One region of the Halomonas sp. KHS3 genome, then DNA from elsewhere that is predicted to be linked to it. Evidence: predicted binding sites of a transcription regulator. Region 1 holds the regulator's gene; each other region holds the start of a gene.
The links. Region 1 encodes FNR, which switches genes on or off when oxygen is low (the NO sensors DNR and NnrR bind a similar motif). Its sites were predicted from a motif close to TTGATNTANATCAA; they were not measured.
Positions count from the first base shown of each region.

Region 2: a site for FNR is predicted at 1,633-1,646, ahead of yegQ (tRNA 5-hydroxyuridine modification protein YegQ). Genes of this name have one in related genera too.
Region 3: a site for FNR is predicted at 1,216-1,229, ahead of frdA (fumarate reductase (quinol) flavoprotein subunit). Genes of this name have one in related genera too.
Region 4: a site for FNR is predicted at 1,307-1,320, ahead of cyoA (ubiquinol oxidase subunit II). Genes of this name have one in related genera too.

Region 1 covers NZ_JWHY01000007.1:206,843-209,951, reverse strand. The annotation lists gene RO22_RS16945 (DNA polymerase III subunit epsilon) at 1-21, shown strand, start outside; gene ttcA (tRNA 2-thiocytidine(32) synthetase TtcA) at 284-1,204, shown strand; gene fnr (fumarate/nitrate reduction transcriptional regulator Fnr) at 1,197-1,943, opposite strand; gene hemN (oxygen-independent coproporphyrinogen III oxidase) at 2,028-3,109, opposite strand, start outside.
Region 2 covers NZ_JWHY01000008.1:62,398-65,506, reverse strand. The annotation lists gene RO22_RS17390 (DODA-type extradiol aromatic ring-opening family dioxygenase) at 1-146, shown strand, start outside; gene yegQ (tRNA 5-hydroxyuridine modification protein YegQ) at 139-1,530, opposite strand; gene RO22_RS17380 (DMT family transporter) at 1,671-2,546, opposite strand; gene RO22_RS17375 (D-alanyl-D-alanine carboxypeptidase family protein) at 2,640-3,109, opposite strand, start outside.
Region 3 covers NZ_JWHY01000006.1:59,638-62,746, forward strand. The annotation lists gene frdA (fumarate reductase (quinol) flavoprotein subunit) at 1-1,098, opposite strand, end outside; gene RO22_RS15185 (anion permease) at 1,364-2,833, shown strand; gene menH (2-succinyl-6-hydroxy-2,4-cyclohexadiene-1-carboxylate synthase) at 2,840-3,109, opposite strand, start outside.
Region 4 covers NZ_JWHY01000002.1:705,090-708,198, forward strand. The annotation lists gene RO22_RS05350 (outer membrane protein OmpK) at 1-152, opposite strand, end outside; gene RO22_RS05355 (DeoR/GlpR family DNA-binding transcription regulator) at 463-1,245, shown strand; gene cyoA (ubiquinol oxidase subunit II) at 1,591-2,598, shown strand; gene cyoB (cytochrome o ubiquinol oxidase subunit I) at 2,602-3,109, shown strand, end outside.

The DNA of each region.
Region 1 (3,109 bases):
ATTATGGCGCAGGTGGCATAGTAGTCTCTTTCGTCGTGGCGAGGACAGCTTTCCGCGAGGGCGCTGTGAACCCCTCCCTGGGCGCTACTTTTGTCATCCATGACAAAAGACCCTCGCTCCAAGCTGCCCTCGCACCGAGGTATGGTGCAGCGGTCAAAATAGTCACTTCCAATTGCGATATCTTGTGTGGCTACGTCTGATTAGTTGGGTCAGGCGGTGAGTGTTGTTAGAATAGTTATTACTTTTTTCTCTCACGCCTTCTACCCTCGGCAGTGCTTATACCATGCAAACTCTTGATCACTTTGATCCTGCTCACCTTGATACGGTTGGAGCCACCCCAGCTAACGCTGAGCACGACCAGCCTGAGCTGGCTGATGCGAAGCAGAAGCGTGAATTTAACAAGCTGCAAAAGCGTCTGCGCCGAGAAGTGGGCAATGCGATCATTGATTACCAAATGATCAATGAAGGTGATCGCGTAATGGTCTGCCTCTCCGGTGGAAAGGACAGCTACACGATGCTGGAGATTTTGCGCAATTTGCAGCGCAATGCGCCGGTCAATTTTTCGCTGGTAGCGGTCAATCTGGATCAAAAACAGCCGGGTTTTCCCGAGCACGTATTGCCTGCGTATCTGGATAAGCAGGGCGTGGAGTACCACATTGTCGAGCGCGATACTTACTCGGTGGTAAAAGAGAAAACCCCGGAAGGTAAAACCACCTGCGCGCTTTGTTCACGGCTGCGGCGCGGCTCGTTGTATGGCTTTGCCGAAGAGATTGGCGCCAATAAGATAGCCCTGGGCCATCACCGGGAAGATATTCTCGAAACGCTGTTTCTCAATATGTTCTTTGGCGGCAACCTGAAAGCGATGCCGCCAAAGCTGCTATCCGATGATGGGAAGAATATCGTTATTCGGCCGTTGGCCTACTGCAAAGAGGCGGATATCGCCGAGTTTTCGCGGCTGATGGCGTTTCCGATTATTCCCTGCAACCTGTGCGGTTCACAGCCTAATATGCAGCGTCAGGTGGTCAAAGAGATGCTTGCCGAGTGGGACAAAAAGTTTCCTGGCCGTCTGGAGAGCATGTTCAAGGCCGTCACCAACATTGCCCCTTCCCAGTTGGCCGACCGCAGCCTGTTCGATTTTGAAGGCCTTGAGGCCAAGCAAGCAGAGCTACTGGCGGGGCGTATCCAAGCCTTTAACGTCAGCTAACTGTTTGCTCTTCCTCTTCGGCGAGGGTAATCAAGCGCGGCATATCGAGAATGTTGACCTCTCGCCCTGAGACCGCCACCACACTCTGCTGCTGAAAGCGGCTTAGTATGCGGCTGACCGTTTCCACCGCTAAGCCCAGGTAGTTGCCGATATCAGCCCTGGGCATTGAGAGGCGAAAGCTGTAAGGCGAGTAGCCCCGGCGACGAAAACGATCTGAGAGGGTAATCAAAAAACTTGCCAGCCGCTGATCGGCGGTTTTACGCGAAAGTAGCCGCATCATACGCCGGTCATCGCGCAACTCTTTGCTCATGCTGCGATAAAGCTGGCCACGCAGTTCGGGCAGCTCCTCCGAGAGTAAGTCCAGGCGGTCAAAAGGAATCTCGCAGACGGTGGTCGTTTCCAGGGCGATAACGCTACCGGGGTAATGCTCTTCGTCAATGCCATCCAACCCCACCAATTCACTGGGCAGGTAGAAATTGGTCAACTGCTCGCTGCCGTTACCTTCGGCGGTGATCTGTTTCAAACTGCCCGAACGGACTGCGTAAACGCTGGTAAAGGTGTCGCCCTGACGAAACAGCGGTTCGCCTTTTTTCAGCGGCGCGCGACGACGAATAATGGCGTCAAACTGCCCCACGTCGTCCAGCTCAAGGGCAAGTGGCAGGCACAGTGAGCTCAAACTGCAGGTTTGGCAGCGAGCTTCATGGAGTAGCGAGCGCCGACGGCTCATGGGTTCCAACATGCTTTGCTCCTTGAGAGGGTCCCGCTTATCAATTAGAAAATCCTTACTTATTATAGTCGCTTTAGCATGCCTGCAATAAGGTGATTAAACAATCTTAGAATACTGTTGTCCCGTTTGCCCGGAAAGATGGGTATCAAACGCCATTGCTATATGGCGAATCAGCAGTCGACCCATTGGCGTTGCGTTAAGCTGGTCGCCGCTGCGTGCCAGCAGGCCATCTTGCTCGGCGCTTTGCAGGCGCTCAAGCGCAGGCGCAAAGTAGCGGGGGGCATCAATGTTCCAGCGCTGGCTAACGGCGGTCAGATCAATGCCCATATCGCACATCAGCCGCTCAATCACATCCCGGCGGATCAGGTCGTCATCACTTAAGCGTATGCCACGCACGGTGGCAAGCTGCCCCTGATCCAGCGCCGCTTCGTAGCGGGCCAGATCGCTAGGATTCTGCGCATAGACGTCATCAATACGGGAAATCGCCGATACGCCAAGCCCGATTAAGTCGCACTGAGCATGGCTGGAGTAGCCCTGGAAGTTGCGCTGCAGCGAGCCTTCGCGCTGGGCAATAGCCAGGCTATCGTCAGGGCGGGCAAAGTGATCCATACCGATATGCACATAGCCAGCTGCGGTGAGCATTTCGATGGTGGTGCGCAGAATCGCTAGCTTCTCTTCTCCGCCTGGCAAGTCATCGACATTAATGCGCCGCTGCGGGGCAAAACGCTCGGGCATATGCGCGTAATTAAACACAGAAAGGCGCGCCGGGTTGAGCTCGATCACCTGGCGTAGGGTGTTGGCAAAGCTCTTTTCAGTCTGAAATGGCAAGCCATAAATTAGGTCGAGATTGAGCGAGCGAAAGCCCAGGCGATGCGCCTCCTCCATCAGCGTTTCGGTAAGTACCCGAGGCTGAATACGGTTAATCGCTTTCTGCACCAGCGGGCTTAAATCCTGCACGCCCAGGCTGATGCGATTAAAGCCGAGGGATTCGAGATGGCGCAGCGTAAACACATCCGCTTCGCGAGGATCTATTTCAATTGCGTAATCGCGATCAGCAGACGATGAAAGACCAAAACGTGCATCCAGTCGATCAATCAGGTCGCCCATCTGGTTCAAACTGAGAAATGTCGGCGTGCCGCCGCCCCAATGCAACTGCTCCACCGGTCGTGATGTATCCA
Region 2 (3,109 bases), on a different contig from region 1:
GCGCACCCTATGCGCAGGAGAACCACCCGACCCCTGAACACTTTCAGCCATTGCTGGTGGCCATGGGGGCAGGAGGCGACGCAAAACAGCTGCACCACAGCGTAGAGCACGGTGTGCTTGCGATGGACGTTTATGCGTTTAGCTGATCGCTACCCCTAACGATTCAGGTTGTGCTGCTCTGGAAGGCTTGAGATCACGCATTAACAGCGCAAACTCAAGCTGTTCAGGGGTAATGCTGACCTTGGGAACGGGGATTCGCACGCGATGCCCAGAACCAGGTGCTGCGCTCTGCGCTTCACCTCGCAAGTTCTCGATATGCTCGAGCACGAAGCGGTGATTACCACCTGGCAGCATCAGCTCCATGCCATCCCCCACTTCAAAGCGATTTTTAACCTCGACTTCCAACCTGCCACGAGCCGGATCGAAATCCAGCACTTCACCGACGAACTGCTGGTGAACGCCGATGGAGTTCCCCTGCTCATAGCTTTGGTACTCACCGTGCACATGGCGTTGATAGAAGCCCTCGGTGTACCCTCTATTCGCCAGGTTCTCAAGTTCATCCATTAGCCGTTTATTGAAGGGGCGCCCAGCGACTGCGTCATCAATGGCTTGGCGATAGACTTGCGCTGTACGCGCAACGTAATAATGGGACTTGGTGCGCCCTTCAATCTTTAGTGACGCCACGCCCATTTGCGTCAGCCGAGCGACATGCTGCACCGCGCGCAGATCCTTGGAGTTCATGATGTAGGTGCCGTGTTCATCCTCATACACAGGCATCAGCTTGCCAGGGCGGGAAACATCTTCAATCAGCGCCGAAAGCTCGTCTGGGCTGCCGACCGCTGCACTGCCACTTCCTTGGGCGGCTATTAAGTCGCCCGTGTCATCCTGGGTCGCTGCTACGGTGTTGTATTTCCAGCGACACGCGTTGGTACAGGTGCCTTGATTAGGGTCGCGATGATTGAAATAACCCGACAGTAGGCAACGCCCTGAATAGGCGATACACAGTGCGCCGTGAACAAAGGTTTCGATCTCTAAGCCTGGGCACTGTTCGCGTATTTCGCCGATCTCTTCCAGTGATAGCTCCCTAGACAAAATGATGCGGCTGATACCCTGCCGCTGCCAGAATTGGGCGGCAGCCCAGTTGACGACGTTCGATTGCACCGAGAGGTGGATAGGTTGATCCGGCCAGCGATCACGAACCATCATAATCAAACCGGGATCCGACATAATCAGTGCATCGGGCCCTGCCTCGATCACCGGCGCCATATCCTGGAGGTAGGTTTTCAGTTTGCTGTTGTGAGGGGCAATGTTGGAGGCAACATAAAACTGCTTGCCTCGGGCATGGGCATACTCGATACCACGATGTAAGTTATCAATTTTAAAATCGTTGTTGCGCACCCGGAGAGAGTAGCGCGGCTGCCCCGCGTAAACCGCATCGGCCCCATAGGCAAAGGCGTAACGCATGTTCTTGAAGGTGCCCGCAGGGGAAAGTAGTTCGGGAGCTTGCTTCAGTCGTTCGGGGGCTTGCATAGACAGTCACCGTGATCAGGACGATGGCTCGCAGCGGACTGCGATGAAAGGCCAGGATTATAACCAGCCCAAATCCGCCGTTTTGGCAAGCTCACCGCTTCCGTGACCTAGATCAAAAAGTGGCGGTAGAGTGACGTCAGTTAAGCGGTAGGACGACGTTTAAGGGTTGTCCTACGGTCGTGATACGCCACCGCTAACCCGCTGCCCATTATCAAGGCGCTGCCTACCCAGACCCAGAGATCCGGCATTTCACCCCAGAACCACCAGCCCAGCAGTACCGCCCAGAGCATGGCGGTGTAATCAAACGGGGCGGCGATGGCCGCAGGAGCAAACCGAAAGGCCAAGGTGATGAAAGCGGTGGCCGCAACGCCCAATACTCCCGAGGCGAAAAAGCCTACCCAGTGCCACGGCTGGGGTGTCTGCCACACCCAGGGCAGCGTTAGCGCGGTCACCACCAGCGGCACACAGGTCATGTAAAACAGCATTGCCCAGAGGTGTTCGCGGGCGCCGTAGCGCCGGGCGGTAATCATCATCAGCGCATAGAATAGCGCCGCCCCCACCAATACCAGCGCGCCCATCTGAAACGCATCGCCGTTGGGCCGCACCACGATCAGCACCCCCGCAAACCCCACCAAGGATGCGATCAGCACCGGTGGATCAATGCGCTCACCCAACAATGGCACCGAAAGCAGGGTCACAAACAGCGGCGCCACAAAGGCAATCGCCGTGGCCTCCGCCAGGGGGAGCAGCGTTAGCCCCCATACGAAACAGACCATGGTGGCGGTATAAATCAATCCGCGCAGCAAATGGACACCCGGCCGTTTCGTACGCAGCTTGCGTAACCCACCGGCAAAATGGGCAAGCAGCGCAATCAGCGGTAGCGATACCAAGGCACGGAAGAAAATAATCTGCAGTGGCGAGTGCACTTCACCTAACCACTTGGAAACAGCGTCGCCTAGGGCGAGGAAAAGAACGCCCAAACACATGCAGAGTATGCCTTTCAGCGAGGTTGTCACCGCGATCTCCCTGTTCACTGGTCAATACAAAGTGCCAAAAAAGAAAAACCCCGCCAATTAGCCATTGGCGGGGKGATGACGCCCCCCCCCCCCTTACAAGCTGGCGTTAACGACCATACAGTCCATACCTTGGGAGTGCAGCTCACGGCACGCTTGGCGAGCGCGCTGCTCGTCCAATGCCATTAGCCGGGCGCGATAAACCGGGTTTTGGCCCTCTACCGTGTCTACAGCAATGCGTCCGCCTAAAGTCTGAGCAATCCGCTGAGCCGCCTGCTGCGCCAATTGCCGTGCCTGGGCTTCACGACTGAAAGCACCCACTTGCACCCCCCAGCCACCGCCCGTTTCAGTGACAGAAGCCATCTTGCGTTCACGCTCAATGAACGCTTGAAGTGGGTCGGGCTGTGGATCTTCGCTTGCCGGCGTGGGGCGCTGAATGGTGACGATATCGGCTAGCTGTTCTTCAAGATCGACAACCGGCGTTGAGGGGGTAGAGTTACTCGATGGTGACAATGTTGACGTTTCGACCACCGCCAGCAGGGGTTGGCGTGGCGCTGGCTGCTGTG
Region 3 (3,109 bases), on a different contig from region 1:
AATCCCACCCATGGTGTAGTGAACCGCCGGGCGAATGGGAATGGGGTCTTTCACCGGATCAACATTGATATAGGATTTAGCCAGTTCACAGATAAACGGTAGGCGCTCCAGAATGTACTTTTCACCCAAGTGGCGCAGGTCGAGATAGACCACATCGCTGTCGCCAAACTTGCCGGTGCGGCCCGCCTGCTGCTCTTGCCAGAAGGCCTGGGAGAGTTTGTCCCGTGGCCCCAGTTCCATATATTTGTTTTCCGGCTTGCCAAGCGGAGTTTCTGGGCCCAGGCCGTAATCCTGCAGATAGCGGTAGCCCTCTTTATTGAGCAGAATGCCGCCTTCGCCCCGGCACGCTTCGGTAATCAAAATGCCAGAACCGGGCAGGCCGGTGGGGTGGTACTGGACAAACTCCATATCCCGCAACGCCACACCGTGACGATAGGCCATCGCCATGCCGTCGCCGGTGACAATTCCCGCGTTGGTATTGAAGCGGAACAAGCGCCCTGCGCCGCCGGTAGCGAGAATCACCGCTTTAGCGCGCAGCAGGGTCAGTTCACCGGTAGCGATCTGCAGGGCTATAACGCCAATAACCGCACCTTCGTGTACCGCCAGATCGAGCACAAAGAACTCATCAAAACGCTCAATCTCTGGGTACTTCAGCGAGGTCTGAAACAGGGTGTGGAGCATATGAAAGCCGGTTTTGTCGGCCGCAAACCAGGTGCGTGCGGTTTTCATGCCCCCGAAGCGGCGCACCTGCACTTGGCCATCGCCTTTACGGCTCCAGGGGCAGCCCCAGCGCTCCATCTGCACCAATTCTTGATAAGCGTGATGAACAAAGTAGTCGACGACGCCCTGCTCAACCAGCCAGTCACCGCCTGACACCGTGTCGTCGAAATGCGCTTGGTGGGAATCTTCGGCACTGGTGACGGCGGCAGCGCCACCTTCAGCCGCCACGGTATGGGAACGCATGGGGTAAACCTTGGACAGCAGCGCTATGCGCTGGGGAGTGCCCTGCTCTTTGGCCTGCTCGGCAGCCCCGATAGCAGCGCGTAAGCCTGCACCACCCCCACCAACAATGACGATATCAAAATCTCGCTGTTGCATGAAAAGCCCCTTCATTAGCCAAGTCAAAGGTGGTACTGGCGGCAATCTGCGCTGCCGTCTTGTCTATTCGAACTTACCATACAAGGGGAAGGCCCTGTTCATTAGTCCAAAGGACTATTGATGTACATCAAGAAAGGGAGGAATCGAGCTAGCATCACTTTTACCCTAGTGCTGCACCGCCTACTCTTCAAATCACTCACTGCCGGGCAGACCACTGCCCACCAAGCAAAAAGAGCACACTACCAACACTGAAGAGAGGTGCCGCATGACGACCGATGCTCAACCCTCGCCGCGATGGAAACTGTTAGCGCCGCTAGCAGTTGCTATCATCGTCGCGCTGATACCCACTCCCCTGGGGCTTGCGCCTCATGCGTGGTACTTTTTCGCCATTTTCCTCGGCTGTGTGGTTGGCCTTATTCTTGAACCATTGCCGGGCGCAGTGGTGGGCCTGGTCGGCGTTACCCTGGTGGCACTACTTTCCCGGTGGGTGCTGTTCTCTCCGGAGCAACTGGCGACTGACGGATTCAGTGCTGCTAACCAGGCATTCTCATGGGCGGTGTCGGGCTTTACCAATTCCACCGTATGGCTGATTTTCGGCGCATTTATGTTTGCCTTGGGGTATGAAAAAACCGGACTCGGCAGGCGAATATCGCTTTGGCTGGTCAAGGCAATGGGAAAACGTACGTTGACTCTTGGCTACGCGGTGATGATTGCCGATGGCATTCTGGCGCCGTTTACGCCCTCGAACACCGCACGTAGCGCAGGCACGATCTACCCCGTGATTCGCAACCTGCCGCCGCTTTACGATTCGCACCCCAATGACCCCAGCATGAAGCGCATGGGCAGCTTTTTGATGTGGACCGCGCTGGCTTCCACCTGTGTGACCAGTTCGCTATTTTTGACCGCTCTGGCGCCCAATCTATTGGCGATCGCGCTAACCGAGAGCGCGACAGGTATTCATATCAACTGGGGGCAGTGGTTTATGGCAGTAGCACCTGTCGGCATTCTGCTGCTCCTGCTGGTGCCGCTGCTGAGCTACTGGCTATGCGCGCCCGAAGTGAAAGCGGGGAATGAAATCTCCGACTGGGCGGGGCAGGAGTTAACCAAGCTGGGAGCACTGACCCGCCATGAAATAATGCTGGTCATTATGGTGGTCACCGCCCTGCTGCTATGGATTTTTGCGGGCGATATTATCTCTGGGTCGCTGGTAGGCTTGGTGGTGATCTGCGGCATGCTGTTAACCGGCATTGTGACCTGGAGCGATATTCTCGATAACCGAGCAGCCTGGAATACCTTTGTATGGTTTGCCACTCTGGTGGCACTAGCGGGCGGGCTCAGCCAAGTAGGGTTCGTTAACTGGTTTGGCAATGTGGTTGGCGGGCAAATAAGCCACTTCAACCCCCTAATGGCCATGGTGGCGCTGGTGGTCATTTTCTATCTACTGCACTACTTCTTTGCCAGTGTTACTGCCCACGTTACCGCCTTGCTACCGGTGATTCTGGCAGCGGCATCAGGCATTGCCGGTCTGGATATGCAGATGTTTGTTCTGCTACTGCTACCCACACTTGGCTTTATGGGCATTCTGACCCCCTACGGCACAGGGCCAAGCCCGGTTTACTACGGCAGCGGCTACCTGCCCAGCGCGCTCTTTTGGCGCCTAGGGGCGGTCTTCGGGCTGCTATTCCTAGTGGTTTGGCTGGTGGTCGGCCTGCCCTGGTTAATGGTGATCAGCTGATAAACATTAGCCTAGCGTGCGATACCAGGCATTGAGCTGCTGAGCAATCATCTCAGGTTGCTCAGCATGAAGATTGTGGCCCCCTTCCAGCGTGATATGGCGCAGGCGCGGGGCCATTGTTGCCAGATGAGACGCCAGAGTGTGGAACTTGATGTCCCGCTGCCCCGAAAAGTACCCCACCGGTAGCGAGGTGCTTTCCAGCCACTGCCAAAGCGTAGGCTGTTGACCCAAGGAAGTTGATTGCAGCATGCTGGCAATAGCTGGCCCATGATTCGC
Region 4 (3,109 bases), on a different contig from region 1:
ACCGAAACGTTGGCGAATGACCACAGTCGATCTAGAGGATGCGACTGAGCAGCCTCGTCTGCCATTAGCGGCGTAGTGAGTATGGCCCCTAATACGCCAGCGCCAAGCGCGATCTTAGACGAAGGGGGGCGAGAGTGTGTACGAGCAGTCATGAGAGCCTCAACATTGGTTGTCGCGGAGCCACTTGGGTGTGGCTATCCGAGGTTGTAGTCGTGCGGGCTGGCGTTAATGTTAAAATTATAACATTTAGTGTTATTTTTCTAACGTTGATTTGCAAGAGTTGTCACATCAACGCTATTTAAATGTCATATGGCTCTCATTGTGGCACTAATAGCACCAATAGCCGTCGTAGCAGTGGAAATTACGCCGCCGCTCGCTCAGCATAGAAATGAAAATGGACGCAACACCGATGCTCTCGTTGCGAAAATCACAACAAGAGGGGTTTGCCAGGAGATGCCCACCATGAATGGCCGTAGTGCGCTGCGCCTTGCCAAGCTTCAGGAAGCGCTTGCCAGTGGCGGTACTCTTCATCTGCGCGATGCCGCAGAGCTATGCGATGTTTCCGAAATGACCATCCGTCGCGATCTGACGACTCAGGATACTGCCATTAGCCTGCTGGGTGGGCGCCTAGTGATGGCAAACTACCCTGGCGTAACGCCTATTTATGACTTGACCGAACAGCAGGCTAGCCACTACCAGGCCAAGTATCGGCTTTGTCAGCGGGCGTTAGCTTACATAGAAGAGGGCGATACGCTGTTTATCGACTGCGGCTCAACGCTAATGCCGCTGCTGAGCCAGTTAAGTCATTTCCGAGAGCTGACGGTAGTGACCTATGCGCTTAATGTTGCCAATGCCGTTGCCGCCCTGCCCAACGTGCGCTTGGTGCTACTAGGCGGGCTGTTTTATGCCACCTCGCAGTCATTCGGTAGCGACAATATGACTGCTGCTATCGAGCGGTTAGGCATTAATAAGGCGCTGATCTCCGCTGCAGGGGTGGATTTAGAGCGTGGTGTTAGCTGCTTTCACTTTCACGAAGTGGCGCCTAAACAGGCTGCCATTGCCACCGCTATGCAGCGCCTGTTGGTGGTAGATGCCAGTAAGTTCAGCGTAGTTCGCCCGGCCTATTTCGCTGCTCTGGACGATTTTGATGTGGTGGTTACCGACGAAGAGGGCGCCCCGCAGTTGCTTAAAAAAAATGGCCGCGTTGTACCTGAGATAGTGGTTCCCACCGTCACAGTGGCGTAAGCGATTTCCCCCTTGCTCATCCCAGTCAATACCTTGGGTGCGGCAATGCGCCACTTCTTTCATGATCTCGATCAATAGAAAATACTTTAGTCTTAACTGCTTAAGCCTTTAGTGCTTAGGCCAGCGAGGCTCGTCGCCAATTCCCATCCGGCGACGCATATTTTTCCCGGAGCAATGGCGCCCAGCGTCACGTGTGCACTGTCCTTGAGAGCGTTTTCCTAGCACGTTTTCAAGAGCGCCATGCAGAGCATGTTTTGGGAAGAGTATGGGGTGGTAGTTAGCCTGCTATGTAGAAGGGCGACATGGCTAGCTAGTGTTTTAAACAACCTCTGACGAGATCACACCATGCAACGACGCTCACTTTGGCGCAGGCGAGGCACTCTAGTGCTCCTTGCGCTGTGTCTGTTTCTAGCAGGCTGTAGTTCAGCGCTGCTAGACCCAAAAGGCCAGATTGGCGCTGAGCAGCGCACACTGATTCTGACCGCCTTTGGCCTAATGTTGATTGTAGTTATTCCTGTGATTGTCATGACGCTGCTGTTTGGCTGGCGTTACCGGCGTAGTAATAGCCTGGCTAAATACACGCCTGATTGGGCGCACTCCAACGTGATTGAAGCGGTGGTGTGGATCGTGCCCTGTGCGATTATCGCGGTGCTCGCCCTGTTGACCTGGAAGACCTCCCATAGCCTTGATCCCCACAAACCGCTGGAAAGCGATGTGGCGCCGATCGAAATACAGGCGGTGGCGCTTGATTGGAAGTGGCTGTTTATCTACCCCGAGCAGGGTATTGCCAGTGTTAACGAAGTGGCCTTTCCGGTAGATACACCGGTGCGCTTTCGGGTCAGCTCAGGCTCAGTGATGAACGCTTTCTTTATCCCCCATCTTGGTAGCCAGATTTATGCCATGGCGGGCATGGATAACGATGTCCATCTCATCGCCGATGAGATTGGTAGCTACCCTGGTCGTTCCACCAACTACAGTGGCGCGGGCTTCTCTGGCATGACCTTTGAAGCCAAGGTGACCAACCCTGAGGATTTTGACGCCTGGGTGGAAACGGTACGCGCTGCTCCACAAACGCTGACCTACCCAGAAGGTTATGAAGCGTTGGCGGAACCTAGCGAATCGAATCCGGTTGAGTACTTCTCAGCCATCTCACCATCGCTGTATGAAAGCATCTTACGAAGCTTCCATACCGGCGGCGAGCATCAGATGGGCGGCGATCATGCTGACTCCTACGATGGTGAAAATGAGAAGACTGCCGATCACGCGGCCGAATCAGGTCATGTCACTAACAACCATGCTAGTCAGGATAATGCCATGCGCAGCCACTCCTCTAGCGTAGAAGTGGGAGGTTAAGCCGTGTTTGGAAAACTCACGTTAGAGTCAATTCCCTACCACGAGCCGATCATCATGGTCGTCGCGGCCTTTATGGCCATTGGTGGGATCGCACTGTTTGGTTTAATCACCTATTACCGTAAGTGGGGCTGGCTGTGGAACGAGTGGTTTACCTCCGTTGACCATAAAAAGCTCGGCATTATGTATTTCATCGTCGCTCTGGTGATGCTGCTGCGCGGCTTCTCGGATGCGATAATGATGCGCACCCAGCTGGCGATGGCCGCCGGGGATGCAGCGGGCTATTTACCCCCCGAACACTACGACCAGATCTTTACCGCCCACGGCGTGATTATGATCTTCTTTGTCGCCATGCCCATGGTCATCGGCTTGATGAACCTGGTGGTGCCGCTGCAAATTGGTGCCCGCGACGTTGCTTTCCCTTTCCTGAATAACTTAAGCTTTTGGCTGTTTGCGGTCTCCGCGATACTGGTCAATATCTCGCTGGTGGTGGGCGAATTCGCCAAAACCGGCT